One region of the Mesorhizobium sp. WSM4837 genome, then DNA from elsewhere that is predicted to be linked to it. Evidence: predicted binding sites of a transcription regulator. Region 1 holds the regulator's gene; each other region holds the start of a gene.
What was found. The regulator LexA, encoded in region 1, represses DNA repair genes until DNA is damaged. The targets are predictions, from matches to a motif close to TGTTCNNNNTGTGTTCNG.
Positions count from the first base shown of each region.

Region 2: dinB (DNA polymerase IV) is a predicted target of LexA. The motif match lies at 5,200-5,217, and genes of this name have one in related genera.
Region 3: parE (DNA topoisomerase IV subunit B) is a predicted target of LexA. The motif match lies at 5,014-5,031, and genes of this name have one in related genera.

Region 1 covers NZ_JBVVQE010000025.1:69,868-80,352, reverse strand. Annotated here, with positions in the region: gene AC0L3D_RS16880 (ComEC/Rec2 family competence protein) at 1-1,436, shown strand, start outside; gene lexA (transcriptional repressor LexA) at 1,430-2,167, opposite strand; gene AC0L3D_RS16870 (molybdopterin molybdotransferase MoeA) at 2,272-3,477, opposite strand; gene moaC (cyclic pyranopterin monophosphate synthase MoaC) at 3,477-3,974, opposite strand; gene trpC (indole-3-glycerol phosphate synthase TrpC) at 4,041-4,892, opposite strand; gene trpD (anthranilate phosphoribosyltransferase) at 4,897-5,907, opposite strand; gene AC0L3D_RS16850 (peptidyl-prolyl cis-trans isomerase) at 5,904-7,796, opposite strand; gene tpiA (triose-phosphate isomerase) at 7,943-8,710, shown strand; gene secG (preprotein translocase subunit SecG) at 9,016-9,474, shown strand; gene AC0L3D_RS16835 (L,D-transpeptidase) at 9,686-10,485, shown strand, end outside.
Region 2 covers NZ_JBVVQE010000010.1:68,027-78,511, forward strand. Annotated here, with positions in the region: gene AC0L3D_RS08095 (sulfite oxidase) at 1-395, opposite strand, end outside; gene AC0L3D_RS08100 (DUF1326 domain-containing protein) at 650-1,282, shown strand; gene AC0L3D_RS08105 (DUF2182 domain-containing protein) at 1,291-2,187, shown strand; gene AC0L3D_RS08110 (FAD-dependent oxidoreductase) at 2,280-3,797, shown strand; gene dinB (DNA polymerase IV) at 3,901-5,142, opposite strand; gene AC0L3D_RS08120 (hypothetical protein) at 5,468-5,836, opposite strand; gene AC0L3D_RS08125 (hypothetical protein) at 6,030-6,332, shown strand; gene AC0L3D_RS08130 (XRE family transcriptional regulator) at 6,561-7,256, opposite strand; gene AC0L3D_RS08135 (hypothetical protein) at 7,717-8,109, shown strand; gene AC0L3D_RS08140 (DUF6456 domain-containing protein) at 8,220-8,819, shown strand; gene AC0L3D_RS08145 (hypothetical protein) at 8,926-9,198, shown strand; gene efp (elongation factor P) at 9,484-10,050, opposite strand; gene epmA (EF-P lysine aminoacylase EpmA) at 10,180-10,485, shown strand, end outside.
Region 3 covers NZ_JBVVQE010000015.1:37,455-47,939, reverse strand. Annotated here, with positions in the region: gene gcvT (glycine cleavage system aminomethyltransferase GcvT) at 1-389, shown strand, start outside; gene gcvH (glycine cleavage system protein GcvH) at 395-763, shown strand; gene gcvP (aminomethyl-transferring glycine dehydrogenase) at 783-3,593, shown strand; gene AC0L3D_RS11225 (GGDEF domain-containing protein) at 3,665-4,834, opposite strand; gene parE (DNA topoisomerase IV subunit B) at 5,102-7,153, shown strand; gene AC0L3D_RS11215 (DUF2336 domain-containing protein) at 7,201-8,322, opposite strand; gene AC0L3D_RS11210 (MaoC family dehydratase) at 8,559-9,035, shown strand; gene AC0L3D_RS11205 (HpcH/HpaI aldolase/citrate lyase family protein) at 9,039-9,920, shown strand; gene AC0L3D_RS11200 (flavin reductase family protein) at 9,933-10,485, opposite strand, start outside.

The DNA.
Region 1 (10,485 bases):
CCATTTCCGGCCTGCACATGGCGCTTGTCGCCGGCACCGTCATGGGATTGCTGCGCAGCGCCTTTGCGCTGTTTCCCGACTTTTCGTCGCGCCGGCCGGTCAAGAAATATGCGGCTGCTGCCGCACTCGTCTCCATCGCTGCCTATCTGATTTTCTCCGGTATCGTGGTCGCGGCTGAACGCAGCTTCATCATGCTGGCGGTAATGCTTGTCGCCGTGCTGTTCGACCGGGCGGCACTCACCATGCGCAACCTGGCGATTTCGGCCATCGCCGTCATCGTCGTGTCGCCGCACGAGGTGGTCGGCCCAAGCTTCCAGATGTCCTTCGCTGCGACTGCGGCTCTCGTGGGCGCCTATGCCAGTTGGTCCGACTTTCGTGCCGACAAGGCCAAGGCGCCGCGACAGCGACGGTCACCGGCCGCTTTCGTCACGCGCAAGCTCGTCGCTGGGGCAGGCACCATCGCAATGACCTCCATCATTGCCGGCAGCGCCACCGCGCTCTTCGCCATCTGGCACTTCCAGCGCGTCTCGCCGCTCAGCCTGTTCGCCAATCTGGCGGTCATGCCGATCGTCACGATCGTCATGTTCCTGGCCGTCCTCAGCGCCTTGGCAATGCCTTTCGGCCTCGACGGCCCTTTCCTCTACATGATGGGCAAGGGCCTGACGGCGATGATTGCAATTTCGGGATGGATCTCGGAGCGTTCGCCGGTCGATGCAGTCGGCCTGATTTCGTTGCAATCGGTTCTGCTGGTGACGGTCGCCCTGGTCATCGCCACGATGGCCACGACGTGGCTGCGGGTTGCGGCACTTCCCTTTGCGCTCGCCGGCCTGCTGACGATTTCCGAGACGCGCACCCCCGACGTGCTGATCTCGGAGGATGCGCATCTGGTGGCACTGCCGATCGGCGGCGGCGAACTTGCCGTCAACCGGGTGCGTTCGAACGAATTCACCACCGACAACTGGAAACATGCGCTGGTTTCAACAACGATCGTCGAGCCGGAGACATTCGAAAAAGGAGATGTGCGGTTCGACATCGCCGATCCGGCCGACCTGCCGCCGGGAGCGCCTTTCACCTGCACTGCCGGCCTGTGCCTGGCCCGGCATCCGTCCGGCGCGCTCATCGCGCTCGCCGACAACCGTGAAACCGCGCGGCCGGCCTGTGCCTTTGCGGATTTGATCGTCATCGACGATGCCACAGCCTATTACAAACCCTGCCGCAACCCGCTGGTTCTCGTCGTCACCAAACGGCAGCTCGCTCGCATGGGCAGTGCCGCCGTCTTCTTCGATCCGCTATCGGCGACGACGCGCGCAGAAATCCGTTTTGCCGTCAGACAGCCATATAGGCCCTGGCATGAGCAGCGGCGATTTTCGCGCGAGGCGAGGGGCCTGCCGCCATACCGCAGGGCCGAGAAACCCAGGAAGCCCGCCGTTCAGTAACGCCGGATCAATCCGACGAGCTTGCCCTGCACCTTGACCCGGTCCGGCCCGAAGATGCGCGTCTCGTAGGCCGGATTGGCGGCTTCCAGTGCGATAGAGGCACCTTTGCGGCGAAATCGCTTCAGCGTCGCTTCCTCCTCGTCGACCAGAGCGACAATGATCTCGCCAGGCTGGGCGGTGTCGGCGTTGCGGATGATGACCGTGTCGCCGTCGAAGATGCCGGCCTCGATCATCGAATCACCCTTGACCTCCAGCGCGTAGTGCGTGCCGCCGGTGATCATGTCCGGTGGCACCGAGATCGAATGCGTCTGGTGCTGGATGGCGTCGATCGGCACACCGGCAGCGATGCGGCCCATCACCGGTATGGAAACGGTGGCAGCGACGTCGTCGTCATTGCCGGCCGCACGCATGCGCGAAGGCGCCGGCTTGATCTGGCGTCCGAGGCCGCCCTGCCCAAGGGAGCCTTGAATGACGCTCGGCGAGAATTTGCGCGCCGCATTGAGGCCCGGCGCGATTGAATCGGGCAGGCGCAGCACCTCCAGCGCGCGGGCGCGGTTGGGCAGGCGGCGAATGAAACCGCGTTCCTCCAGCGCCGTGATCAGCCGGTGGATCCCCGATTTGGAGGCGAGGTCGAGCGCTTCCTTCATCTCGTCGAACGAGGGCGGAATGCCGCTTTCCTTCAGCCGCTCGTGAATGAACATCAGCAGTTCATGTTGTTTGCGTGTCAGCATCGCGACCCCCAACAGAATCAGAAAAACAAACCCAGAACAAACACTATCTGTTCCAGTTGTGTTCCGCAACCATTTAAAGTTTAATGAATGTGTTGACGTTTTGTTCAGCGTAGCATCAGCACGCTGCAGGCGGCGCCCGCTGCGGCCGCGGGAGCGAATGGCTCGCGCACGACCAGTCCGTTGGCGTCGGCCAGCATTCTGAGCATCGAGGAATCCTGGACACTGAACGGCGTTGCCTCAAGCGTGCCAGCTTCTTCCTTCACCACCGCGCGTACATAGTCCTGCCTGAGATCGTTGGCCGGCATGGCGGCGCCGAGCCGCGCCTGACGCATGTCCTGGCGGAACGCGCGGCCGCCGAGCCGCGCCAGCAGCGGCTTCAGAAAGAGCTGCGTGCCGACCAGGCTGGCCACCGGATTGCCAGGCAGGCCGATGCAGCGGATGGCGCCCAGCCGCCCGAACATCAGTGGCTTGCCGGGCCGCATGGCGATTTTCCAGAAATCGAGCGCCATGCCTTCGCCGGTCAGCACGTCATGGACGAGGTCGTGGTCGCCGACCGAGGCGCCGCCCAGCGTAACGATGACGTCCGCGCCTGCGGCGACGGCTTTTTTCACCAGCGCGGCGATCGCCTCCTTGCGGTCGGGGGCGATGCCGAGATCGAGTGCGCAGGCGCCGACCGAGCGGGCCGCGGCGGCGACGCCATAGGCATTGGAGGAGATGATCTGGTCGGGGCCAAGGTCGCTGCCCGGCGGCAGCAATTCGTCGCCGGTGGCGATGATGGCGACCAGCGGCCGTTTCACCACGCGGACCTGCTGGTGGTTGGCCGACGCCGCCAGCGACAATGCCGCGGGATCAAGCAGGCGGCCCTTCTCCAGCAGCATGTCGCCCTGCAAGAAATCGAGCCCGAGGCGGCGGATGTTGCGGCCTTCAACCGTCGGCGCGGTCACTTCGACCATGCCGCCGCCGAGGTCGCGGACATTCTCCTGGATGACGATGGTGTCGGCGCCTCCGGGAAGCGGCGCGCCGGTGAAGATGCGCACGGCCTGCGCCGCGCCGACTGTTCCGGCAAAGCCTCGTCCGGCCGGCGCCATGCCGATCACCGAAAGTCTCGCGGGCACGGACGCGACATCGTCGGCCCGCACGGCATAGCCGTCCATGGCCGACGCGTTGAATGGCGGCTGGGTGCGGAGCGCCATGAGCGGCTCCGCCAGCACGCGGTCGGCGGCATCCATCAGGGCGACGCTTTCAGCCGGCAAGGGCGCAGCATCCGCAAGCAGGTGCTCGAGCGCCTCGGCGACCGCAAGCAGCGCCATTATTGGCCTGCCCCCTGGGCATCCGCCTTGTAGTCGCCGGATTTGCCGCCGGTCTTTTCCACCAGCCTGATGCCGGAGATCGCCATGCCGCGATCGACCGCCTTGGCCATATCATAGATGGTCAGGCAGGCGACCGAGACGGCGGTCAGCGCTTCCATCTCGACGCCGGTCTTGCCGGTGACACGGGCCAGCGCCGTGACCTTCAGGCCGGGCAGCTTCGCGTCAGGTTCGATGTCTACCGATATCTTGGTCAACAGCAGCGGATGGCAGAGCGGGATCAGCTCATGCGTCCTCTTGGCCGCCATGATGCCGGCGATGCGCGCCGTGCCCAGCACGTCGCCCTTCTTGGCATCGCCGTCGAGAATCATTTTCAGCGTTTCGGGCCGCATCGAGACAAGACCTTCGGCGATTGCCGTGCGGGTCGTCTCCGCCTTGTCGCCGACATCGACCATATTGGCTTCGCCTTCCGCGCCAAGATGGGTGAGGGCGGCCGACATCGTCAGGTCACCCTGGAGCGACGTGCGTCCGTTTGGACGCACAAACTACACTCTGACGCTTTGTATTTATGCATCATGCTCTCCGAACATCGATTGCGATTTTCGGGCAGATGCATTGGCGGGCGCCTTGCCCGTCAAAAGCAGGTGCGTCGCAGTGGCCACGTCCTGTTGCCGCATCAGGCTCTCGCCGACGAGGAAAGTGCCAATGTCGCTCCGTTCCAGCCTGCGGCAGTCCTGGTGCGAGAAAATACCGCTCTCGCTGACCAGCAGCCGGTCGGCCGGCACCATCGCCGCGAGCCGCTCCGATGTCTCGATGCTGGTTTCGAACGTCCGCAGATTGCGGTTGTTGATGCCGATCAGCCGCGACGACAGTTTCAGCGCGCGTTCCGTCTCGGCCTCGTCATGCACCTCGACCAGCGCGTCCATGCCGAGCTCGAACGCCGTCGTTTCGAGTTCCCTGGCCACGGCGTCATCGACGCTCGCCATGATGATCAGGATGGCGTCCGCGCCCCACGCACGGGCCTCGAACACCTGATAGGGCTCGAACAGAAAATCCTTGCGCAAAGCCGGCAATGTCACGGCGCTGCGCGCATCGGTGAGGAATTCAGGCGCCCCCTGGAAAGACGGCGCATCGGTCAGCACCGAGAGGCAGGCAGCCCCACCTTTGGCATAGGCCGTGGCCAGCGCCGGCGGATCGAAATCGGCGCGGATCAGGCCCTTGGACGGGCTCGCCTTCTTGATCTCGGCGATCAGCGCGAAACTGCCGGATTTGCGTTTGGCTTCAAGGGCCGAGAGAAAGCCGCGTGGTGCGTCGGCATCCTTTGCCCGCGCCTTGATTTGGGCAAGCGGCACCCGCGCCTTCGCCGCCGCGATCTCGTCGCGCTTGTAGGCTTCGATCTTGCGCAGGATATCAGACACGGCGCTATCCGTTCGAAATCTCGACCAGCCGGTCAAGCACCTTTAGCGCCCGGCCGCTGTCGATGGCTTGCGCCGCCGTCGCCATGCCATCGGCAAGCGTCGTCGCCTTTCCCGCCACCACCAGTCCGGCGCCGGCGTTCATCAGCACCGTATCGCGAAAGGCACCGGCAGCGCCGCCCAGCATGTCGCGCAGCGCCTGGGCGTTGTAGGCGGCATCGCCGCCGCGCAATTCGTCCTTGGTATGCCGCTTCAGCCCGACCGCTTCCGGGGTCAGCGTAAAGCTGCGGATCTCGCCGCCGACCAGTTCGGCGACTTGGGTTTCGCCGGTGGTGGTGATCTCGTCATAGCCGTCGCCATGGGCGACCCAGGCGTGGTCGGCGCCCAGTGCCTTCAACGTCTCGGCCACCGGCATGATCCATTCCGGCAAGAAGACGCCAACCATCTGCCTGACGACACCAGCCGGATTGGAGAGCGGGCCAAGCAGGTTGAAGATTGTGCGGGTGCCGAGCTCGGCGCGGATCGGGCCGACATGCTTCATCGCCGGATGATGCGCCGGTGCGAACATGAAGCCGACGCCTGCGTCGTGGATGCAGCGGCCGATCGTTTCCGGCGGGATGTCGAGCTTGACGCCAAGCGCGGTCAGCACGTCGGCGGCGCCGGTCTGCGAGGACAGTCCGCGATTGCCGTGCTTGGCCACCGGCACGCCGCAGGCGGCGATGACGAACGCGGATGCGGTCGAGATGTTGACGCTGTGCGAATTGTCGCCGCCGGTGCCGACGATGTCGATGGCGCCAGCCGGCGCGTCGACGCGCAGCATCTTGGCGCGCATGGTGGCGACGGCGCCGGAAATCTCGCTCACAGTCTCGCCGCGCACGCGCAGCGCCATCAGGAAGCCGCCGATCTGGCCGGGCGTAGCGTCGCCCGACATGATGATGTCGAAGGCATCGCGCGCTTCCTCGAAGGAAAGGGAGCTACCAGCGGCGACCTTGGCGATATGGGTCTTGAGCGCGCTCATCTGGTCAGGGCTTGGGCAACGGCGGTTTGGTCGATGCGAACGTCATATTGCGTCTGCAGCTGCGCCACCAACTGGTCGAGCAGGTCGTCGGACATGCCGGCGGTGAACGATTTCTGCTCGTCGTCCGGCACCGAGCTGGCGTCGGCTCCGGCAGGCTCGAACACTTCGGCAATCCTGAACAGGATCTGTCCGTCGCCGGTGGGCGAGGGGATCAATCCGGTCCCGCCTTCGCCTTCGCCGAACATCGCAGCCGCCCCTTCCTTGCCGAAATCGGCGTCGTCCGCCCCGCGCTTGACGCCGCGCTTGGTCTGCTTCTCAAGCTTGAGCTCGCTCGCGATCACGTCGAGCGTAGTGCCGGCCTCGAGACGCTTTTCGAGCTCCTGCGCTTTTGCGGTGAGCCGCTTGGTCGTTTCCGCCGCCGTCCAGTCGGCCACCACCTTCTGGCGGACTTCATCCAGCGTGCGGTCGCGGGCCGGCGTGACCGAATCCACCTCGTAGAACACGAAGCCGTTGTTGGCAGTGGTGAGGTCGGGATTCTCGGTGCCGGGTTCGGCATCGAACACCGCCTTGATCAGCTCCGGCGATTCCGGCAGATCCTTGACGATGGCGCCGTCCGGCCTCAGGCCGGTGCGATCGATCGCGTCGACGGTGACGACCTTCAGCTTCAGTTTTTCGGCCGCTTGCTCGAGCGTGCTGCCCGAAGCGCGGCTGTCTTCGTAACTGTCATGCACGTCGAGCAGAATGCGGCTTGCCTCGCCCAGCGCTAGGTCCTTGCGGATGTCGGCGGCCACTTCGGCCAGCGGCTTCACCACTTCGGGCTTGATCTCGGTGACGCGCAGCAGCACCGGACCGAAGGCGCCCTGAACGACCGGGCTGACTTCGTTGACGTTGAGCGCAAAGGCCGCATCCGCCACCGCCTTGTCGGCGATCTTGTCCTTGGACAGCGTGCCGAGCAGCGTGTCGGCCTGCGTCTTGCCCTCGGCGGCGACGAGTTTGTCGAAGGTCGCGCCGGTCTTGAGTGAATCGAGCGCGGCCTTCGCGGCATCGGGCGTTTTGAACACGAGCTGTTCGATGGTGCGCGTTTCCGGCGTGGTGTAGCGCCCCTTGTTCTTGTTGTAGTCGTCGCTGACCTGCTGGTCGGTCACGGCACTCACGTCCATGATGTCTTCCGGCTCGAGCCTGACATAGGAGAATTTGCGGTATTCGGGCGCCGCATAGGTCTTCTTGTTTTCCTCGAAATAGGCCGAAAGCGTAGTGTCGGATGGCGCTTCGATCGGCTCGACCAGCGATTTCGGCAAGGTCAAATAGTCGATGGTGCGGTCTTCGCCACGATAAAGCGCCACCGCCCTCAAGAACGTATTCGGGGCCTTGAGGCCGTCCGAAACCGCCTCGACGATCTGCTGGCGCACAGCCACCTGGGCGCGATTCCTGAGATAGTCTTCCGGCCGCATGCCGACCTGCTGCAGTATGTATTCGAAAGTCCTTCTATCGAAGTTGCCGCCGGGACCCTTGAAGGCCGGGTCTTCATGCGTGAGTTGGGCCAGCCGGTCCTTGGACAGCCCAAGCCCGAGCTTGCGGGCCTGCTCATCGAGGACCGCGCCCGACACGAGTTGCGCCAGCACCTGGTTGTCGAGGCCGAGCGCCGTCGCCTGCTCGCGGCTGATGCGCTGGCCGAATTGCTGCGTCATCACGCTGATCTGCCGGTCATAGGCCAGCCGATACTCGTTGATCGACACTTTGGTGCCGCCGGCCGTGACAACGGCGTCGTGGCCTGCAAAACCACCGACCATCTGTCCGGAAATGCCCCAGACGGCGAAGCTCAACACCAACAATATCAGCAGCGCTTTCGCGATCCAGGTCCCAGCCGCGCTTCTCAAGATACCAAGCATGGTCACTTCCGATTTTTTCGCGCATTTTCGCATGCGCCGAGTCTGAAACAAGCGCAATAGCGTCCTTCCGGCCCACTGTCGATTGCTTTGTGGGCTGAGTTTGGTAGTGAGGACGCAGCCGAATATTGCCCGGAGAAGCAAATCCCATGACGCCTGGAATCCGCCCGCTGGTCGCCGGCAACTGGAAAATGAACGGCACCAGCGCCTCACTCAACGAACTCAGGATGATCGGCAACGGCTTCATGAGCGGGCTCGATGCCGAGACCGAAGCGCTGGTCTGCGTTCCGGCGACGCTGCTTGCGCATGCCGCGGAGATCTTGTCGCGCACGCCGGTCCGGGCCGGGGGCGAGGATTGCCACAGCAAGGAGAGCGGCGCCCATACCGGCTGTATTTCGGCCGAGATGCTGAAAGATGCGGGCGCCAGTCACGTCATCGTCGGCCATTCCGAACGCCGCGCCGATCAAAACGAGGACGACGCCATTGTCCAGGCAAAGGCGTCCGCCGCGTGGCGCGCCGGGCTGGTTTCCATCATCTGCATCGGCGAGACGAGAGCCGAGCGCGAGGCGGGCGCCACGCTCGACGTGTTGTCGCGCCAGGTCGCCGGCTCGGTGCCGCCGAATGCAACGGCATCGAATACCGTCATCGCCTACGAGCCGGTATGGGCGATCGGCACGGGGCTGACGCCGACTGCCGCCGACGTTGCTGAGGCGCATGCGCATATTCGCGAAAAACTGTCGGAAAAGCTTGGCAGCGCAGCGGCAAAGATGCGTATCCTCTATGGCGGCTCGGTCAAGCCGTCGAACGCGGTCGAACTGCTGGGCGTAAAAAATGTCGACGGCGCGCTGGTCGGCGGCGCCAGCCTGAAGGCGGCGGACTTTCTCGGCATTGCCGAAGCCTATCGAAACATCTCCTAAAGCGCGTCGCGTTTGGCCGGCCTAATGCGACGCGCTTTAGGTTGTTGTTTTTACGCATGTCGTTATCGCAAAACCGCTGCACACCCTCGGGTCAGGCCCAAGGGCATGCTTTTGCGCGACATGCTTTGGCATCGAAAGGCTGTCGGGCACTTCGGATACTGTGCCGCAGCGGAAAATGTTGCAACGGCCGCATTGCTTCCCATATTCCGGCCACGGGCTTGGAATTGCCGTCAAAGCATTGTATTGAGCCGCCTCCAAATCACCGGTCGTATCTGCGGCCGCGTAAGGCCTTGCCAGGATAAATTATGGAAACCGTACTGATCGTCGTTCACCTCATGGTCGTGCTCGCTCTTGTCGGCGTGGTGCTGCTGCAGCGCTCCGAAGGCGGCGGCCTCGGCATCGGCGGCGGATCGGGCTTCATGACCGCGCGCGGTGCCGCCAACGCGCTGACGCGGGCGACGGCGATCCTGGCGGCGGCGTTCTTCGCCACCTCGCTGACCTTGTCGATCGTCGCCCGTTACGGCGAGAAGCCGATCGACATTCTCGATCGCGTGCCTGTGACGAACGGCGGGGGCGGCGTGCTCAACCAGTTGCCTGGCACCACGACGCCGACACCGCCGTCCGGCAATACGGCGCCAACGCCGCCTTCCGGCAATGATGCCGCAGCCCCGGCCCCCGCTGCACCGCCAGCGGCGGGAGCGACCACGCCGCCGGCCACAAACGGCGCCACCCAGCCAGTAACGCCGCAGGTTCCAAACCAGTAATCAGCAGACGTCCGGCGCCGCGATCTGTTGTTGTTTGAACACAGTCGCGGCAAATGCCGCACGATCGCGAGGATTCGACCGGGCGCGGCACGCCAGGGCGCTTGAGGCGTCTCCGATTAATCGATTATAGATTGCGCGCGGCACATTCGGGGTCCTTGGGGGACGCCGGGCAACGCCGTGGCAACAAGCATTGAACGATCGGATCTTCGCCATGCAGCTTCGCAGCTTCATTTTAGCCGGCCTTTGGGCCGTGCTCAGCCTTGGTGCGCCCGCTTACGCGGCCATGCCGGCGGGCAATTCGGCCCCTAAATCCGCAGTCACAACTGACGTCGTCAACGTCGCCGCCAAAAGCGACACGGCGCAACTCAAGCTCCTCAAGAAGAAAAAAGACCCAAGCGCGGCAGATCTTGCCCAGATCAGGAAGATCGAAGCCAAGATCGCGGCTGACAAGCAGGCTGCTCGAGTAAAGGCGATCGAGGCAAGGAAGCTGGCGATGCGCGAGGCGGCCAAAGCCAAGTCGGACGCGGAACGGCAGGCGTTTCTTGCCAGGAAGGGCCTCGCCAAGAAGGATAAGTCCGCTGGCAAGGCCAGGCTGGCCGATGCCAGGCCGGTCAAGATCATCGACCCGATTCAACCCATCGCAGCAATCCAGTCGGCCGAGGCAATTCCCGCCGAGGCCATGAACGTCGCGCTGACCGGCAACAACGGCGAATTGCGCAGCGAGCCGGTCGGACAGAAGCCCCAGCGCGTCGGGCTGTTCGCCGGCCTGTTCGGCGGCACGTCCTCGTCGATGTCGCTGCTCCCCGAGACCCGCGCCCTCGATGCCGCGCTCGCCAGCAAGGAAGCCAGGAAGCAGTTCAAGGTGAACCCGGAGTTCGTGCCGCAAGAGGTCGAATTCACCGGCTACAGCCCCGGCACCATCGTCATCGATACGAGTGCGCGCCGTCTCTATCTCGTCGAATCCTCCTGGACCGCCCGCCGCTATGCGATTGCGGTCGGTCGTGACGGCCT
Region 2 (10,485 bases), on a different contig from region 1:
AACGGAAAACCGTGGTTGCCCGAGCATTCCACTGTGAAAACGACCTCCTGGCGCGGCCGCGCCTTGATGTCGGCGAGAGTCAGTTTCAAGGGCTTCTTGACCAGGCCGCCGATCTCCATCGACCATGTCTTCTCGTCGATCGTTGGTCGATTGAAATGCGAGATGCTGAAGAACTTGTCGTTTGGCGTTATCCAGCTATCCAGATCCTCCCAGACAAGCTGCTTCTGGATGCCGACCGGATCGGGATTTTCGGTCGGCTGGTCCAGCCACCGAATAACCTCCTCGCTCGCCCGTGTTGGAAAAGCGTAAGCCCGACGCGAGGTATAGAGAGCAGCAATTGCGGCAAGGGCAGCACTTCCCTGAACAAGAAGTTCTCTGCGTTGAAGATCAGGCATGTTGTTTCCTCCCAGTTGATCCGGAAACAGGCTGCACGTGCCTTAGGCCGCAGCCTGAACATGGGTAGGCGCAATGAACGTTTGCCCCGCCCGGAGATTATCCGGACAGGTCAAGCAATCAGCGGCGCATCTCAAACATGTGAAGCCTTGGACGAAACTCTCGCTTGGGTTTCGCCTTTTTGAGGGTGCGCCTTTGAGAGGGAAGAGTCCAGTGTATGATGATCGTCTAATATTTCGAGATCAGGGAGGACAGCATGACGTCTTGGGAAATCAAGGGGCGCGAACTCGTCAATTGCACCTGCGAATATGGCTGCAACTGTCAATTCAATGCGCTGCCCGACAAGGGCCATTGCCATGCCGTGGCCGGCATCCAGATCGATGAAGGTCATCATGGCGAGACCGTTCTCGACGGCCTGCGCATCGCCGCGATCTTCAAATGGCCCGGCGCAATCCACGAGGGCAACGGCGAAGCCATCGCTTTCGTCGACGAGAAGGCAACCGACCAGCAGCGTAACGCGCTGCTGCGCATCATGACCGGCCAGGACACCGACCCGTTCGCGACGATGTTCGCCGTCTACGCCTCGACCGTGACAAAAATGAACGAGCCGGTTTTCACCAAGATCGATCTCGACCTCAATATCGACGGCCGCAGGGGCCGCATCTTCGTCAAGGACTACATCGAAACCGTCGGCGAGCCGATCCGCAACAAGGGGACGGGCGCGGACTCGCGGGCTCAAATCGTGTTGCCGAACGGCTTCGAATATGCCGTCGCCGAGATCGGCAGCGCTTCGAGCGCAACCAGCGGGCCGGTTCAGGTGACCACTAAAGACAGTTACGGCCAGTTCGCGCGGCTGCATCTCAACAATCACGGGGTGGTGCGGGCCTGACGCGGCGCATGAACGGCGGGTCGCCACTGGAACGGCTGCTCAGGCGCGACCGCGTCATCACGATTGCGGGCGTGGTGGCGCTGTGCCTGCTGGCCTGGCTTTACATCGCCGCCGGCGCAGGGCTCGGCATGAATGCGTGGGAGATGTCGAGGCTCGCGCTATTCCCCCACCTGCAAACTCCGAACATGACATCCGATATGCCCGGTATGGATATGTCTGGCATGGATATGTCTGGCATGTCCGGTATGGACATGAGCGCGATGGCGACGGAGCCGCGGGCCTGGGGGACCGCGAACTGGGCGCTGATGATCGGCATGTGGTGGGTCATGATGGTCGCCATGATGTCGCCGAGTGCGGCGCCGACCATCCTGCTCTATGCGCGCGTGCATCGCCATGCGCTGGCACGGGGTCAGATCCAGGACAAGCTCGCGCCGACCGGCGTGTTCATGGCAGGCTACCTCCTGGTCTGGCTGGGGTTCTCCGTCGCCGCAACCGCATTGCATTGGCTGCTCGAACGCGAAGCCTTCGTTTCGGCAACGATGATGAGTTCGCAGAGCCGCTGGCTTTCAGCCATCGTCCTGATCGGCGCGGGGATCTATCAGCTCTCGTCCTTCAAGAACGCCTGCCTGTCGCATTGCCGGGCACCGACGGCGTTCCTTGCCCGCCACTGGCGTCCGCACGCCCTTGGCGCGCTGCGTCTGGGCGCATTGCATGGGGCGTTTTGTGTCGGATGCTGCTGGATGCTGATGGCGTTGTTGTTCGTCGGCGGCATCATGAACCTGGTGTGGATCGCCGCGCTCGCCATTCTGGTGCTGGCGGAAAAACTGTTTCCTGCCGGCCCGTGGGTTGGCCGGGCAGCCGGCATCGCCCTGATCGCCTGGGGCAGCGCAACGCTTTTGGTCTGACGACCAGGGCCGCCTCTGTCGGCATTCAAAGCGTCGAGGAACTTTGAATTCTCGAATCCGTTACCGAATATCGTGGATGGGAGGCTCCGCCGATGAATGTCAGCGATGAAAGGACTGTATCGCTCTGGGCGGCGACCGAAGTCGTGCCCGATGCGGTGCCGCTCGGGCAAAGCGAACAGGTCGATGTCGTGGTCGTCGGGTCTGGGATTGCCGGACTGTCGGTCGCCTACGAACTGGCCGTCGCCGGGCAAAAGGTGGCTGTCCTCGATCGCGGCCGGATCGGAAGCGGCATGACGGCTCGCACCACTGCGCACCTGTCATCTGTCTGCGACGACTATTTTTCGGAGCTGACCAAATTGCGCGGCGAGGACCTGGCGCGGATTTTTTACCAAAGCCAATCGGCCGCTATCGACCGTATCCAATCCATCCGGGAGACCGAGCGTATCGCTTGCGATTTCCGGCGCCTTGATGGCTTTCTCTTTCCGGCTTCCGGCAGCCAGGAATCCGATATCACGCGCGAACTGGACGCCGCTCTGAAGATCGGTGTCGAGGTCGAGAAGACCAGGGGCGTGCCATTTGCAGGCTTTTCGGATGTGCAGGCCCTTCGATACGCCAATCAGGCGACCTTCCACCCGCTCAAATATCTCCGCGGGCTGGCCGCGGCCATCCGCGCGCGCGGCGGCGTGCTTTATGCTGATACTATCGTCGAAAAGGTCGAGGAGACTGATGGCGGCGTGCGTGTAACCACGGTTTCGGGCTTTACCGTGTCTGCCAGATCGGCCGTTGTCGCCACCAACTCGCCGATCAACGATCGGGTCGCGCTTCACACCAAGCAAGCGCCCTATCGAACCTACGCGATGTCGTTCGAGATCGCGCGCGATACCATACCGGATGCGCTGTATTGGGATACTGAAGACCCTTATCACTACGTTCGGCTTCAGCCTGGCGACGGTCGGACCGACTTCCTGATCGTCGGAGGTGAAGACCACAAGACAGGACAGGCCGATGATGCCGGTGACCGTTTCGCGGCCCTGACGGCCTGGACCAAAAGGCTGGTGCCCGATGTCGGCGTGGAAATCAACCGGTGGTCCGGGCAGGTGATGGAGACCGTCGATTATGCGGGGTTCATCGGCCGCAATCCTGGCGACAGCCGCGTCTTTGTGGCGACCGGGGATTCCGGCCAGGGCATTACCCATGGCGTTGTCGCCGGCCTGTTGATTTCAGACCTGATTCTGAAGGAGGAAAGTCCCTGGCGCGAACTCTACGAGCCGTCGCGCAAGACGGCAGGCGCGATCGGCGATTACCTGTCGGAGAATGCGACGGCGATCAAGAGTTTTGCCGAATATATCGCGCCTGGCGAGATCGATTCCGTCGATAAGCTGCGACCGGGAGAAGGTGCCATCGTCCGCGAAGGGCTCAGCAAGATCGCCGCATTTCGCGATGACGACGGCACGCTCTACAAGCGCTCGGCCGCATGCACGCATGTCGGCTGCCACGTCCACTGGAACTCGCTCGAGCGCTGCTGGGACTGCCCCTGCCACGGTTCGCATTTTGCAATCGATGGCACGGCCTTGAACGGACCGGCCGTGGCGCCGCTGGGAAGCGAGTAGGGCAGTAGGCAGTAGGCAGTGGGCAGTGGGCAGTGGGCAGTGGTGAGGAAGCCATTCCAGGGGCCATTCCCCTACTCCCCTACTGCCTACTGCCTTCCCTTACTTACAATTCCTTTTCGGCCAGCTCGCGAAACGCATCGGGGACCGATCGCGATTGGCCGAGCGCGACCGAGGCATAGCCGACCGCCTCCCAGCCGAAGCGGTCGCGGATCTTGTCGATGGCGTGGTCCGCGGTCCAGCGCGCCGCACCCTTCCTGGTGCCGGGGCGGAGGCGGTCGTCATCGAGGCCGAGCGGCAGTTCCAGCTGCAGGGCCGGCTGCTTCTCCAGATGCGAGACGGCGATCGCCAGCAGCGAAATGGTCTTTTCGTGCGGATGATCGACAAGCACCTTGCGCACCAGCGCCTCGGCGATCTCGGCCAGCATCGCGGTTGCCGAAATCGGCTGGTCGAGCGTGATCGAACGCGTCACCGAGCGCAGATCGGCAAAGCGGACGCGGACCGTCACCGTGCGGCCGGGCCGGGATTTCGCCCGCAGCCTGGTGGCGACCCTGTCGGCCAGATGCAGCAGGGTGGGTACGAAGATTTTTGCCTCGGCCGGTTTCCTGCCGAGCGCCGATTGCGCGCCGGCCGATCGTGCCCGGCGCTGCGTCTCGAGTTTTCGCGGATCGCGGTTCCAGGCCAGCGCGTTGAGTTTTTCACCTGCCGCCGGGCCGAGCAGACGCTCCAGCGACCCACCATTGGTCTTCGCCAGTTCGCCGATGGTGCGCACACCAATGCCGGCCAGCCGCTCCCTGGTGACCGGACCGACGCCCCACATCAGCTCGACCGGCAGATCGTGAAGGAACTCCAGCTCGTGGCGCGGATCGACCACTACCAGCCCGTCGGGCTTGGCCACCTGCGAGGCGATCTTGGCCAGGTGCTTGGTGCGCGCCACGCCGACCGAGATCGGCAAGCCAAGCTCGGCCCGCACGCGGCGGCGGATGGTTGTCGCGATCTCGGCCGGCGGGCCGAACAGGTGGGTGCAGCCGGCGACGTCGGCAAAGGCCTCATCGATGGAAATCCGCTCGACCACCGGGGTAAAATCGCCGAGCACTTGAATAGCCGCATCGCCGAGCCGCTGATAGTCCTTGAAATGGCCGCCGACGAAAATCAGCCCGGGGCAGAGTTCCCGCGCGCGCCGCCCCGGCATGCCGCCGCGCACGCCAAAAGCCCTGGCCTCGTAGGACGCGGCCAAGACGACGCCGCCGCCGACGGCGATCGGCTTGCCGCGCAGGGCGGGGTCGAGCAACTGTTCGACCGAGGCATAGAAAGCGTCCAGATCAGCGTGGAGGATGTTGGCTTCCATCCGGCCCGTTCGCCCGCGGCGGTTCGAACGCCGCATTGTCCTGAGGGTGGGTTTTGTGCGAACATAAAGAGAACAAATAGGGCGGATTGTCAAGGAGCGTGGAGGGCAGGTGGAGGGTAATCGCTTCAGGTCTGCGCTGCCCCTCATCGCCCTGCCGGGCACTTCTCCCCGTATAGGAACGGGGAGATGGGACACTTCGCAAAGGATTTCGCCAATCTCTGGCGTTCAGAAATGGAGCCGACGCTGCGGCCAGCCCCTTCTCCCCGTCACCATACGGGGAGAAGGTGCCGGCAGCGCGGCAGCGCCGACGTTACTCACCTCCAGCCTACGCCGCCTGCCGTGCCCAGAGGCGGTGGCCGTAGCGGCGGAAGAAGCGCGCCAGCAGAAGCTGCTGCCTGGCGCGGGCGAGATCGGCGCCGCGCCTTTCCTGGCGCCAGCGCGGCATATTGCGATAACAGGCGATGAAGCGGGCGGCGTCCTCGAGCGCCTCCTCAGTCGACTGCGCCGGGCGGATCGCCGCCACGAACAAGGCCTCGCCGAGCTTCAGCCGGTCGACCAGCGCCTTGCGCTGGCCATGGCCGAGGCGCGCCCGGCCTATGCCGTCGAGGCGGATAGCCGCGAGGGCGGCGAGCATGGCCGGGCTGTCGCTGGTATAGCCGCAATCGCGGGCGAACTGGGCGGAGAGGGCGTCCATCTTCGTCTCCTTGGCTGGCGGCGGCGCGACGGAGACCCGGTCCCGTCGCCCGTTCGTCTGGAGTATTTTATATAAGCATAACTCGAAAATTGGCACAAGTTAAACTTTTGCACGGGTTGAGCGGAACCGACTCGACTCTTCGGGAAAAACCCCTAATGATGTGAACAAAACAGGAACCGAGGCACCAGGGACGATGGCATTGCCGGGCAAGGAAGCAACGATCGCCGAGGTCGTCTCGATCGCGGTCGAGTGTATCGATTGCGGTCGAAACAGATGGTGGAAGCCGGCGGAGCTGAGGCGATTCGGGGTGACCGCGCAGACGCCGCTGGCGGCGCTGTCGGGGCGGCTTCGCTGCTCGGCCTGTCGCGCCGATGGCCTGCCGGGCGCGGCGGTCTCGATCCAGGCGGCGTTCATCGACGAGCGGCAGCAGCGCCGCGCCGAGGCGCGGATGCTTGGCGAGCGCGAGGTTCCGCTGGAGAGATCCAGGCGGGCTTGATGGGGAGTGGCGATTCCTTCTCCCCTTGTGGGAGAAGGTGGCCTCGCGAAGCGAGGTCGGATGAGGGGTGTTGGACGGATCGCCAACGCCTGCCTTTGCTCCAGGGAAGTGAAGCGAAGGCGACGGATTGCCGATGCCTCATTCCGTCCAGCACCCCTCATCCGGCTCGGCGCTACGCGCCGATCCACCTTCTCCCACTAGGGGAGAAGGGCGCGCTCCGCCGCCGCCCTAGTACCCCAGCAGTTCCTTGAGCGGGATGACGCGCCAGACGTGTTTTATCGCGTAGCGGTTGAAGGTCAGCGACTTCGGCGGATTGTACTGCTCGACGACCAACTCGGCGGCGGTCCGCTTGACCAGCTTTTTGATGAAGGCCTTGCCGTTGCGCTCGTTTTCCTCGGGAAACATCTCGACCACCACGTGGTCGCCGGGCACAGCGTCGCGGCCGCCGCAATAGAGCATCTCGCCGGGCTCGTAGCGCGGCACCATCGAGTCGGAGAGCACGTGCAGGGCGAACACCTTGCGCAGATGGGCGATGCCGGGCGGGCGCTGGACATAGCCGGCGACCTCGCCGTTGAAGGTGAAGTCACCGTCGTCGCCGCCGACCGCGGCACCCAGAAGCTCGATGTCCATCGGGCCGGCGGGCAGGGGGGCGGCGTCGGTGACGATCTCGGCGTCGGCGACATTGTCGGCGTCGTCGAGGAAGACGACCTCGCCCTTGCCGAGCGCCACCGGGTCGACGCGCAGGAAGGCGGCGGTCTTCAAAAGGTTCTCGGTTTTCGGCAGGTTGCGGCCGGTTTCCCAATTGCCGACAGCGGCGACGTCGGTGTCGTTGTGCTCGGCAATATGGCGCATCACCAGGCCGCGCTGCTTGCGCGCCTTGCGGATCGCCGCCCCGACCTTGATCGACAATGAGGTTTTCGCCATGGCGCCATCTGAAACATAAGAATCGGTTTCGTCCATGAAAGAATGGCTTGCATAATTTTTTGAGTTATGCTTATATATAGCCATGCACAAGCCACGCTCCATCTCGCTTTCCCATCCGTCCCGGCTGTCCTCCTCCCCGGCCGGGACGAAGCCCGAGGCTCGCGCCTCGGATCCGGTGGCCCTGCCGTCAGCGGCGGCGACCGGAACGGCCGGAGCCGTCCCCTCACGGCTCCGGCCCCGAATTTCGGCGCGTGCAATGCGGGCCTTTCGTGCAGCCGCACCGAGGACGGCACGGTCATCGTCTTCGCCCGGCGCACGGGCAGGGCGGTTTCCCCTGGGAGAGGTAATCGGCGACGCCGCGCCGCCCCTCACCTGCCTGCCGGCATCCTCTCCCCGTGAACGGGGAGAGGGGGCAGCTTCGGCATCTACGCAACCCTTTCGATCTCGATGGAAGAACATCATGCCCGCCTATACCGACACAAAATTGCAAAGCATCGCCCGCACGCCGGCCAGGCTGGCGCCGCCGGTCTGGCTGCCGCAGCGCCCGTTGGTGCGCGAGATCCAAGGGCCCGACGGCGAGGCCCTCAAGCTGCCGTCGCCGCGCCCCGCTGCCGCCGTCGGGCGCCAGCCGCATGTCGCGGCCATGCGCTTCATCGACTGCCTGTTCAACCGCTGCCGCGCACCGCTCGACCTGACGCTCGAGCAAAATCCCGAAAACGACGCGCCCGGCAGCCGGCCGGCACTGGCGATGCTGTGCTGCGGCTTGCGCACGCGGCCGCTGAAAAGCTACTGCGCCTATCACGCGGCGCGGTTCTGCGACCATCGCCGTACGGCTCTCGCGGACGCAGCGTGAGCGGCATCGGTCGAGAGTCTTCTCGCCAAGCACGGCGGCCCGGTTCCTCGCCCCCGCTGCGCGGAGGAGCCCAGGTTCTGCGAAGACAGCAATGAAACGAGGAGCCACAGATGAGCAAGAAGACCGCCCAAAAGGCCAAACCGCCCAAATTACCCACGGGCGAGGCCGAGCAGGTGCGCATCCGCAAGCAGGTCGGTCATGATTTCGCGCTGAAGGACGATGCCTTTGGCCGCAAGCGGCTGGCGACCGGCACGCTGGAGGCGAGGCGCGTCTATGAGGTGTCCAATAACGGCCACACCGCGACCGGCGGGATTGTGCGGGTGCGCAATGTCGACCCGCTGACCGGCATCACCTCGCTGTCGCGCCAGCAGCGCGAGGCGGGCATGCGCTACCGCGAGGATTTTCGCGTCTCGGCACAGGACGGCGTCAAGCCGATGGCGCTGATCGAGCGCGTCGACGGCGGACCCATCGGCGGCGGCGTTGCCGACCGCATCCTGTCCGCCGGCCGCGCCTATGCCGACGCCACCAGGGCGCTTGCGCATTGGGAGGTGTCGGTCGTGGTGCAAAAAGTCTGCTGCGCCGGCGAAACGGTGAAGAGCCTGGCCGAACAGACCGGCGAGCCGCGGGATGTGCTGTCGAAACTGCTCAAAATCGGGCTGGACTTGCTGGCGGTGCATTACGGCATGATGCTGATGCGGCGGCCGCGGTGAAGGGGCAAACGGGGCGTTTGGCAATGCGTTTTGGCCAGCGTCCTCCAATTGAAGGGCGCGGGTTTCCCGACGGCCTGTTACGCTGCGCCATTGCTGGTAAATCACAATGCCAAAGATGCCGCAAAACGCTCATTTCGCAGATACGGCGCCGACGTCTTCGGCGCTGACCGCGTATGACGAGCACTGCATGCTGACTTACATCCGGCTGCTCGATGCTTCGGCGGACAGCGCCGATTGGCGTGAGGTCGCCCACACCGTCCTGCACATTGACCCGGAGCAGGAGCCAGAACGGGCATTCCGCGCCTGGGCGACGCATCTGGCGCGTGCCCGCTGGATGACCGAGGTTCGTGTCGATCGGCATGATCGTGGCACGGAATGACGCGGGAGATTTTTCGTGGAACTGCCATCCCGGTCTGACCGTTTAGACAGGAAACCAACTGGGAAGCGCCCGATGAACTCTTGGCAAATCAACACCTTGGAGGCCTGCTGCCTGCTTGCCGTCCCGCTGTCGATGATCCTTACGGTTCTGGTGGCGGGTTTCATCCTTGGCTGAATCTGCACTGTTCAGTGAAGGAGACGGCACGCATGGCGGCACCGGCGTGAGTTGCGCCTTGGCATTCATCGCGCGCGACACCTTCAGCGACGACAGAAATGATCCTGCCTCTCAGTCCTTGGCGCGCTCCACATAGGCGGCATCAGCCGTCATCACCACCACGCGGGTGCCGGCGGTGATGTGCGGCGGAACCAGCGTGCGCACGCCGTTGGACAGCGTCGCCGGCTTGTAGGATGAGGACGCCGTCTGGCCCTTGGTCACCGGCTCGGTCTCGACCACCTCGAAGGTGGCGCGCTGCGGCAGCACCAGCGAGATGGCGATGCCGTTGTACTGTGAAATCTGCACCGCCATGCCTTCCTTGAGATAGGGCGCCATCTCGCCGACCACGCTTTCCGGCACCGCGACCTGGTCATAGCTTTCCGGGTTCATGAAATGATAGCCTTCGGCGTCGTGGTAGAGGAAGGTATGCTCGCGCTCCTCGACATAGGCGCGCTCGACCTGCTCGGTGGTGCGGTAGCGCTCCGAAACCTTCACCCCGTCGGAGATGCGGCGCATGTCGAGCTGGGTCACCGGCGTGCCCTTGCCCGGATGGATGTTTTCGGCAAAGAGGATCACATAGAGCTTGCCGTCCTTTTCGACGACATTGCCTTTGCGTAGGGAACTGGCGATGACCTTCACGGGCTTTATTCCTAACAGCGTTGATTGGCCTGGGAGCGCCGAATGGCGCAAATCGGCTGCGGGAGCCGTTCGGTGCGGCCTAGCGCATCTTGGCGGCAATCGCCAGTCCTCGATGCAAATCCTGTCGCCATGACCGCCGCCTCGCCCTGGTGGACGCCTGATGTTCACGCCGACCGGCGGCCGCGGTTGATCCTGCGCAACGCCATCACCGCGGCCGTGCGCGACTGGTTTGCCCGCCGCGACTTCGTTGAAGTCGAGACCGCGGCGCTGCAGGTCTCGCCCGGCAACGAGGCGCATCTGTCGGCCTTCGCCACCGAGGCGCTCGGCCCAGATGGGCGGCACCAGCCGCTCTATTTGCACACCTCGCCGGAATTCGCCTGCAAAAAGCTGCTCGCCGCCGGCGAGAAACGCATCTTCAGCCTGAGTGCCGTCTAT
Region 3 (10,485 bases), on a different contig from region 1:
TGGACATCACGCCTGAGATGGACCCGGCCAGCGCCGGGCTGATGTGGGCGATCCCGAAGGAGGTTCGCGCCTCTGGCGCTTTCATCGGCGCCGACGCCTTGCGTTCAATCCTGGAGCGCGGCCCGGCGCAGAAACGCGTCGGCCTGAAGCCGGAAGGCCGCCAGCCGGTGCGTCCCGGTGCTGCCCTTTTCGATGCCGACGGCAAACCCGCCGGCCACGTCACCTCCGGCGGCTTCGGCCCCTCGGCCGGCCATCCGGTCGCCATGGGCTACGTCCAGGCGTCGCTGGCCAAACCCGGCGCAAAACTCTTCGCCGACGTTCGCGGGACCAAAATCCCGATCGATATCAATCCCCTGCCCTTCACGCCGCATCGCTACCGCAAAGGATGAACTTCATGGCAAAGACCTATTTCACTGAAGATCACGAATGGCTCCGCGTCGAAGGCGGTATCGCCACCATCGGCATCACCGACTACGCGCAGGAACAGCTCGGCGATCTCGTCTTCGTCGAATTGCCGGAGCCAGGGAAAAAGCTGGCCAAGGGCGATACCGCCGTCGTGGTCGAATCGGTCAAGGCGGCATCGGACGTCTATGCGCCGGTCGACGGCGAGATCACCGAGGCCAACACCGCGCTTTCGTCTGATCCGTCCCTGGTCAATTCGGCGGCGGCCAGCGACGGCTGGCTGTGGAAGATGAAGCTGGCCGATGAAAGCCAACTCGAAGGTCTCCTGGATGAGGCCGCCTACAAAGCCCATATTGGTTGAGAGAGCAGGACCAGGAAAGATGACCGCAGCACCCTACTCCTTCTCGGCCCGCCATATCGGCCCCGGCCTCAATGATGTCAGAGCCATGCTGGCGACGATCGGCGTTCCGTCGGTCGAGACGCTGATCAGCCAGGCTGTGCCGAAATCGATCCGGCTCGACCGGCCGCTGGCCTTGCCGGCCCCGGCGAGCGAAGCCGAGGCGCTGGCCGAGCTGTCAGCGACAATGGCGAAAAATACAGTTTTGAAGAGCTTCATCGGCGCCGGCTATCACGGCGTCCACGTGCCGCCGGTCATCCAGCGCAACCTGTTCGAGAACCCGGCCTGGTATACGGCTTACACGCCCTACCAGGCCGAGATCAGCCAGGGCCGGCTCGAAATGCTGTTCAATTTCCAGACCTTGGTCACCGAACTGACCGGGCTGCCGGTCGCGTCGGCCTCGTTGCTCGACGAGGCGACGGCGGTGGCCGAAGCAGTCGGCATCGCGTTACGCCACCACCGCGATAAGCGGACCAAGGTGGCGCTGGCCGGCACGCCGCATCCGCAGACGCTTGACGTCGTGCGCACCCGCGCCGAGCCGCTCGGCATCGAGGTCGACGGTGACACGATCGACGACAACACAGCCGCTCTGCTGGTCTCCTGGCCCGATACGTTTGGCGTCTATGGCGACCACAGGGCGGCAATTGAGAAAGCTCGCGCCACCGGCGCGCTGGTCGTCTTCATTGCCGATCCGCTCGCCCTGACGCTGACCGACGCGCCGGCAGCGCTTGGCGCCGACATCGCCGTCGGCCCGATGCAGCGCTTCGGCGTGCCGATGGGCTTTGGCGGGCCGCATGCCGCTTATTGCGCCGTTTCCGACAGGCTGACGCGGCTGATGCCCGGCCGCCTGGTCGGCCAGTCCACCGACAGCAAGGGCCGGCCCGGCTATCGCCTCGCCTTGCAGACGCGTGAACAGCATATCCGCCGCGACAAGGCGACCTCCAACATCTGCACCGCGCAGGCGCTGCTCGCCAACATGGCGACCGCCTATGCGATCTGGCACGGCCCTGCCGGGCTGCAGGCGATTGCCGGCCGAATCCATGCATTGGCCAACCGGCTGGCTGACGGTCTCAAGGCAGCAGGAATCTCGGTGCTTGGCGCAAGCCGATTCGACACGGTGACGGTGGAAGTGAAAGGCAGAGCCGGGGCGATTGGCGCCGCAGCCGAAAAGACCGGCCGATTGCTGCGCGTCATCGACGCCGACCGCATCGGCATCAGCTTCGACGAAACCTCGACCGATGCCGATCTGGAGGCGATCGCGGCGCTGTTCGGCGCCAAGCCGGGCGCAGCCGTCGGCAGCACCATGCCCGGAAAACCGCGCGGCAAGGCGTTTCTCACGCAGCCTGTCTTCCGCGAAAACCACTCGGAAACCGACATGATGCGCTTCCTGCGCCGGCTGGCCGACAAGGACCTGGCGCTCGACCGCGCCATGATCCCGCTCGGCTCCTGCACGATGAAACTCAATGCCGCCGCCGAGATGATGCCGGTAAGCTGGCCTGATATCGCCAATTTGCATCCCTTCGCCCCGGCAAGCCATTCGGCCGGTTACCGCGCCATGATCGACGAACTGGAAGCCTGGCTGGCGGAGATCACCGGCTTCGACGCGGTGACCCTGCAGCCCAACGCCGGCAGCCAAGGCGAGTATGCCGGGCTGCTCGCCATTCGCGGCTATCACCGCTCACGCGGCGAAGCTCACCGCACGGTCTGCCTGATCCCGTCATCGGCGCATGGCACCAATCCGGCGAGTGCGGCGATGGCCGGCATGAACGTCGTCGTCGTGCGCTGCACCGAAGACGGCAACATCGACGTCGACGACCTGAAAGCCAAGGCGGACGAGCATGCGCAAGACCTTGCGGCGCTGATGTTCACCTATCCCTCGACGCACGGCGTTTTCGAGGAAGGCGCGCGCGACCTCTGTGCCCTTGTCCATGAGCATGGCGGCCAGGTCTATTTCGACGGCGCCAACCTCAACGCGCTGGTCGGTCTCGCCCGCCCCGGCGACATCGGCGCCGACGTCTGCCACATGAATCTGCACAAGACGTTCTGCATCCCGCATGGCGGCGGCGGTCCCGGGGTCGGCCCGATCGGCGTCAAGGCGCATTTGCAACCCTATCTGCCCGGCCACGTCGTCGAAGGCTCGGGCCATGCCGTGTCGGCTGCACCGTTCGGCAGCGCTTCGATCCTGCCGATCACCTGGATGTATATCCGGATGATGGGCGCTTCGGGCCTGAAGCAGGCGACCGAGACGGCGATCATTTCCGCCAATTATGTGGCGACGCGGCTCGGAGCGCATTTCCCGGTGCTCTACAAGGGCAGGCACGAGCGCGTCGCGCATGAATGCATCCTCGATACCCGCGTGCTCAAGGACAGTGCCGGCATCAGCGTCGACGACGTCGCCAAGCGGCTGATCGACTATGGTTTCCATGCGCCGACCATGTCGTTTCCGGTCGCCGGCACGCTGATGGTCGAGCCGACCGAGTCCGAGCCCAAGCGCGAGCTCGATCGCTTCTGCGAGGCGATGATCGCGATATCAGGCGAGGCAGCCAAGGTGGCGAAAGGCGAATGGCCCCTAGCCGACAATCCGCTGGTCAATGCGCCGCATACCGCCGCCGAGGCGCTGGCCGGCCAGTGGACCCATCCCTATTCGCGCCTGGAGGCGGCCTACCCCGCCGGCGATGCCGACACGTCAGCCAAATACTGGCCGCCGGTGTCGCGCATCGACAATGTCGCCGGCGACCGCAACCTCGTCTGCTCCTGCCCGCCGCTGTCGGAATATCTGGGGGCGGCGGAGTAGACCATGATCCCGAAAAGTGGAATCCGGTTTTCGGACAAGATCATGGTCTAACAAGAAGATAGAAGCCTCAATCAGGCAGAACGCAAGGCCGGCGCGTCGGCCTTGCTCGCCTTGTTCTGGGCGACGACGCGATTTCGCCCGGCGCGCTTTGCCGCATAGAGTGCGGCGTCGGCTTCGGCCAGCACATTGTCGAGACTGGTGCCATCCGTCCCGCCAAAGCCGATGCCGCCACTGACTGTGCTGCGCAACGGACCAAGCTGGGTGGCGACGACTTCCGTGCCGAAGGCGACGCTGATCTTGCTCGCAATGTCGTAAGCCTTCTCTTCAGTCATCCGCGACATGACGAGGACGAATTCCTCGCCGCCCAGCCGGAAGGCGTCGACGCCGGTCCTGGAGTATTTTCTGACGACAGCGGCGAAGCGGCGCAGAACCTGATCGCCAACCGGATGACCGAATACATCGTTCGTCTTCTTGAAATGGTCGAGGTCGAACATGGCGACGGACATGAACGGGCCGAAAATCCGCTCGCCGTAGAATGCCGTCAACGCCCGCCGGTTCATCAGCCCGGTCAATGGGTCGGTCATGGTCTCGGCCTTCAGTTCGATCTGCGCCTGCAAATGGTGCAGGGAGAGCGTCAATGCGCCGAGCCCCGTCATGCAGGCGACCGCCACGGCGGAATTCAACCGTTCGGCCCAGTTGTCGGGCGCAACGCCGAGCACCCATTGGCCCTTGACCAGCAGGACCGCGCCGCAAAGTCCGAAGGACAGCGCACAGACGCCGCTCAGGAACGAAACGACCAGCAATATCCGGCGATCATGACCACCTTTGATCCAGAACATCACCCCGATAAGCGAGAGCAGCGCCGTTACCGTCGCGTAGGTGACGATGAAGCCGACGCCGTCAAAGCCCAGCGACGTCGCGCCTGCGCAAACCGCCATCGCAGCCAGGGTCGGCAAGATGGCGCGCCTGTAGTCATGGACGCCGAGATACTGCATGGCCGACAGGCAGAGGGTCAGAAGGCCCAGGCTGAGAAGCGCAAGTACAATCTGGCAAAGCCAGGGGCTGGGATGCTTGGCATAGTGCCAGAACAAGACCACATGTGCGACGAGCACGAGAATGCCGCACGCCACCGTCAGCACAAAGCGTGCCTGTGGCGCGGTGCACCAGATCGCAAACAGGGTGATGCTGAGGCACGTGCCCGACAGCGCTGCCGCAAGCAGGAGCGAACTGTAATCCAACATGCGTAAGCGACAGCCTCTTCTCGGGTTCTGCCGCATTCTAGGTCAGCAGCAATCCGCGAATACCCTTTTTCGGCCAACCTTCCGGCGTAACCTCCGGACAAGGTTTACAAAGCGTCGATGCCCTCGGCCCATTTCCGCCGCTTGGTTGTCGAATGGTTTTGCAGTAAGAGGCTCTATCCTCGAACGTAACGGGAACCTCCGTCGCCTGCCCGCAAAAAGCGTGGCAGTATCGGGTGGTGATTCGCAGCATCGCAATCCAGGACCAGCATGAACGACAGCAACGATCTTTTCGGCAATTTGGACAAGCAGCCGCAACCGGTTCGCGCCACCGCGCGCCCGGCCGACCCGCTGGTGCAGGCGGCGAAGCGCCCGGCATCCCGCGACGGCAGCGAGAGCTACAGTGCCGCCGACATCGAGGTTCTGGAAGGGCTGGAGCCGGTGCGGCGGCGGCCCGGCATGTATATCGGCGGCACGGACGACAAGGCGATGCACCATCTGTTCGCCGAGGTCATCGACAATTCGATGGACGAGGCGGTCGCCGGCCACGCGACTTTCATCGATGTCGAGCTTTCGGCCGACGGATATCTGGCGGTGACCGACAATGGCCGCGGCATTCCGGTCGATCCGCATCCGAAATTCAAGAAGCCGGCGCTCGAAGTCATCATGACGACGCTGCATTCGGGCGGCAAGTTCGACAGCAAGGTCTACGAAACCTCGGGCGGCCTGCACGGCGTCGGCGTCTCCGTCGTCAACGCGCTGTCGGACCATCTCGAGGTCGAGGTCGCGCGCGGCCGCCAGCTCTATCGCCAGCGCTTTTCGCGCGGCGTTCCGGTGACCGGTCTGGAGCAGCTCGGCGAGGTGCATAACCGCCGCGGCACCAGGATACGCTTCCATCCCGACGAGCAGATCTTCGGCAAGGGTGCGGCGTTCGAGCCGGCGCGGCTCTACCGGATGACGCGCTCGAAAGCCTATCTGTTCGGTGGCGTCGAGATCCGCTGGACCTGCGACCCCTCGCTGATCAAGGAGAAGGACACGACGCCGGCCAAGGCCGAGTTCCATTTTCCCGGTGGCCTCAAGGATTATCTGAAAGCCTCGCTCGGCGACGAATTCCAGGTCACCCGCGAAATCTTTGCCGGCAAAAGCGACAGGCAAGGCGGCCACGGCTCGCTCGAATGGGCGGTGACCTGGTTCGGCGGCGACGGGTTCCTCAATTCCTACTGCAACACCATTCCGACCGGCGAAGGCGGCACCCACGAGGCCGGCTTCCGCAACGTCTTGACGCGCGGCCTGCGCGCCTATGCCGAGCTGGTCGGCAACAAGCGCGCTTCGATCGTCACCTCGGAAGACGTCATGATCTCGGCGGCGGGCATGCTGTCGGTGTTCATCCGCGAGCCGGAATTCGTCGGCCAGACCAAGGACCGGCTGGCGACGATCGAGGCGATCAGGATCGTCGAGGCCGCGATCCGCGACCCCTTCGACCACTGGCTGGCCGACAACCCGCAGGAAGCTTCGAAGCTGCTCGAATGGGTGATCGCGCGTGCTGACGAGCGGGTGCGCCGCCGCCAGGAGAAGGAAGTCTCGCGCAAGAGCGCGGTGCGCAAGCTGCGCCTGCCCGGCAAGCTCGCCGACTGCACGCAGAATGCCGCGGCCGGCGCCGAGCTCTTCATCGTCGAGGGCGATTCGGCCGGCGGCTCGGCGAAACAGGCGCGCGACCGCGCCAGCCAGGCAGTGCTGCCGCTGCGCGGCAAGATTCTCAACGTCGCCAGCGCCGGCAACGACAAGCTGGCTGGCAACCAGCAGATTTCCGACCTGATCCAGGCGCTTGGCTGTGGCACGCGGTCAAAATACCGCGATCAGGATCTGCGCTACGACCGGGTCATCATCATGACCGACGCCGACGTCGACGGCGCCCACATCGCTTCGCTGCTGATCACCTTCTTCTATCAGGAGATGCCGAGCCTGGTCCGCGACGGCCATCTCTACCTGGCGGTGCCGCCGCTCTACTCGATCCGCCAAGGCGGCAAGGTCGCCTATGCCCGCGACGATGCGCACAAGGACGAACTGCTGCGCACCGAGTTCACCGGGCGCGGCAAGGTCGAAATCGGCCGCTTCAAGGGGTTGGGCGAAATGATGGCCGCCCAGCTCAAGGAAACCACCATGGACCCGAGAAAGCGCACGCTGCTCAGGGTCGACGTGATCGATGCCGAGGCGGCGACCAAGGATGCGGTCGACGCGCTGATGGGCACCAAGCCGGAAGCCCGCTTCCGCTTCATCCAGGAACGCGCGGAATTCGCCGAGACGGAAGTGCTGGACATCTGAGCTAACCCGCTCGCGTCGAATGCGGAGTTCTTCGTGAAGGATAAGGCCTAAGCCGCAGCGATCGCCAGCGCGTGACCGCGCGCGTTTTCGCGCAGCGCATCGAGGTGGATCGATTTGACCAATCCGGCGAGATCGCCTTCGGCGGACTGCCCGCCCAATTCCTTCAGCATCAGCCAGCTGACTTCCTGGACCCCGGCGAGGCGCTTGCCATTGGCGACCTCGCGCCAGACCTTCAGCGCGCGCAGGATGATGGCGTGCGTGGCCGCGGCCAGGCCAGCGCTGCGGAGCAGCGCCTGCAGCGCCACGTCGTGCCCGCCGGCCAGCAGCGCCCTCACCCGTTGTTCGGATTGCTGGCTGAGCGCGACCAGCGCCGAGCCGAAGAAATCGACCTTGCCGTGCGCGATGGTGCGAATGAGGAAGCTTGCGGTCAGGTCGCCGCGCAGGCGCAGATGCTCGATGAGCGCCGCATGTACTTCCTGGCGCGTGCCTTCGATCAGCGTCAGGGAAGCCTTGATGCAGGCGTCGCGCATGACGCGCTCGGTTCTGGCACGGCCCATCAGCGCCAGGACCAGCGGCGAACCCTTGAGCGTTTCACCAAGTTTTATCAGCAGCATATGCCGGCAGTCAGCGGGCAGACGCGCATCCGATATCAGCGCTTCGCGCAGCGAAGGCAGATGGCCATGGCGTTCGGCGATACGGCGGAAGCTGAGCGAAGCGATGTCGGCGCCGCTGTTGGCGAGAAGCGTGGCGCAGGCTTCCGGCTCGCCGATTTCGGCGATCGCGGCGGCGACCGCCATGGAGACGCGCGGACGATCGGCGATCAGTTTCTGGATCGCCTTCTGGCCGCCGGCAACCCGGTCGGTCAGATCGGCATCGGTAAGCAGCGGCGAACGTGCCAGCACCAGGCTGGCGACTTCCGGCTGATCGGACGCCAGCGCGCTGATGATCTGCAGCGGCGCGTGATGGCTCATCGACAGCGCCTCTGCCATCGCCAGCCGCACTTTCGACGAGGCATCGTCGAGCAGCAGCGTCAGCGCCGCCTCCGCCGCGCAGCGATCCTCGAAAGGCAGTTCGGCATTGATGTAGGCGCGAGCCAATGCACTTGCTGCCGCGGCGCGCTCAGAGACCCTTGCCGTATGAATCCATTTCAGGAAATGCGAAACAACCATGCCGTCCGCTATGCCCCTAGCCCGAGTCCGTTCCCGCCCCGTGAAGACCGTAGGCAGAAATGGTTTACGAACGGTTCACCATCTTTGTTAACTGCCCCTCTTTGTTAACTGGCTTGCGAGCGCGGTAGGCAGCGCCTATCAACCCTTAGAGCGACTTGCGCGCTTTCGGACGCACAAAGCACGCTAACACTTTGAAGCATCGTGCTTTCCATAAATCGATTCCGATTTTCGGGGCGATGCGGCAGCGGAGGAGATCGACCATGGCCGGGCTTTATCTGGAAGAGTTCGTCGTCGGCCACGTCTTCCAGCACACGCTGCGGAAAACCGTCACCGAAAGCGACAACATGCTGTTCTCGGTAATGACGCTGAACCCGCAGCCGCTGCACATCGATTTCGATTTCGCCGCCAAAAGCGAATGGGGCAAGCCGCTGGTCAATTCGCTGTTCACGCTGGGCCTGATGATCGGTATTTCGGTGAACGACATCACCGTCGGCACCACCGTCGCCAATCTCGGCATGAAGGAGACGGTGTTTCCGCATCCGGTCTTCCACGGCGACACCATCCGCGTCGAGACGACGGTGGTGTCGGTGCGCGAGTCCAGGTCGAAGCCGGACCGCGGCATCGTCGAATTCGAGCACCGCGCCTACAACCAGAACGACGTGCTCGTCGCCAAATGCACGAGGCAGGCGATGATGATGAAGAAGGCGGCCTGACCGATGCGCTCGCTGCTGTTCGTTCCCGGCGATTCGGAAAAGAAGCTGGAAAAGGCGATTGGCGCCGACGCCGACGTGGTCATCGTCGATCTCGAGGATTCGGTCGCGCCACAAAACAAAACCTTGGCCCGCGATATCGCCGCACGCTTCATCACCGAACACGGGCATCAAACCAGTTCCGCAATCTATGTCCGCATCAACGATCTCTCGACCGGCCTGGCGGATGACGATCTGGCGGCACTCGTGCCAGTGAAACCCGACGGCATCATGCTGCCGAAGTCGAACAGCGGACAGGATGTCCAGCAGCTCTCGGCCAAGCTCAGGGTGCACGAGGCCGAAAGCGGGGTGCCGGACGGTGCGATAAAAATCCTGCCGATCATCACCGAAACAGCTGCCGGTGTGCTGGCGGCCGCGAGCTACGCCAACGCAAGTGCGCGGCTTGTCGGCGTGACCTGGGGTGCGGAAGATCTCTCGGCAGCAATCGGTGCGCGCACGGCCCGCGACGAGAATGGCCGCTACACCGATGTGTTCCGCTTCGCCCGCACCATGACCATCCTCGCCGCCGGTGCCGCGGAAGTCGCGGCGATCGACACGGTTTTCCCAGATTTTCGCGACATGACCGGCTTCGCGGCGGAATGCGCCGAGGCCGAGCGCGACGGCTTCACCGGCAAGATGGCGATCCATCCGGCGCAGGTGCCTGTCATCAACGCCGCCTTCACGCCGTCGACCGAGGCGGTGAAACACTCCCTGGCGATCGTCCAGGCATTCGAGGCGGCTGGAAATCCCGGCGTCGTCGGCATCGGCGGCAAGATGTACGACCGGCCGCATCTCAAGCTGGCAGAGCGGCTTCTGGCACGCGCCAGGGCGGCAGGGATTTCGGCCTAATATTTTCCCAGCCTAGTCTTTTCCCCAATGAGGCCGGCGCAGCGAGAAGATCTCGCTGACGCTGGCATAATCCATATAGCCGAGACGGCCGACATTGCCCGCCCTGACGATATCGAAGATGCCGTCTTTCAGGAAGGCATCGTCGATATGCACACCGACGACTTCGCCGGCAACGACGATGGCGCCGGACGGTGTCCCGTCCAGCGCCTTTGGACGCATGATCTCCGTCACCCGGCATTCAAGCGCCGCGGGCGCCGCCGCCACGCGGGGTGGCGCAACCAGCCGCGACGGCGCCATGGCGAGATCGGCATAGTCGAATTCGGTGACGCCGCGCGGCGCATCGACCGCGGTGCGGACCATTTTTTCAGCGAGATCGCGGCTGACGAGATTGGCGACGAACTCGCCCGTTTCTTCGGCGAATGTGGCGCTGTCCTTCTCGCCTTCGGATGAAAACCAGACGATGAAGGGCCGCGTCGAAAACGCATTGAAAAATGAATAGGGGGCGAGGTTGACCTCGCCGGCCTTGTTCACCGTCGAGATCCAGCCGATCGGCCGTGGCGCCACG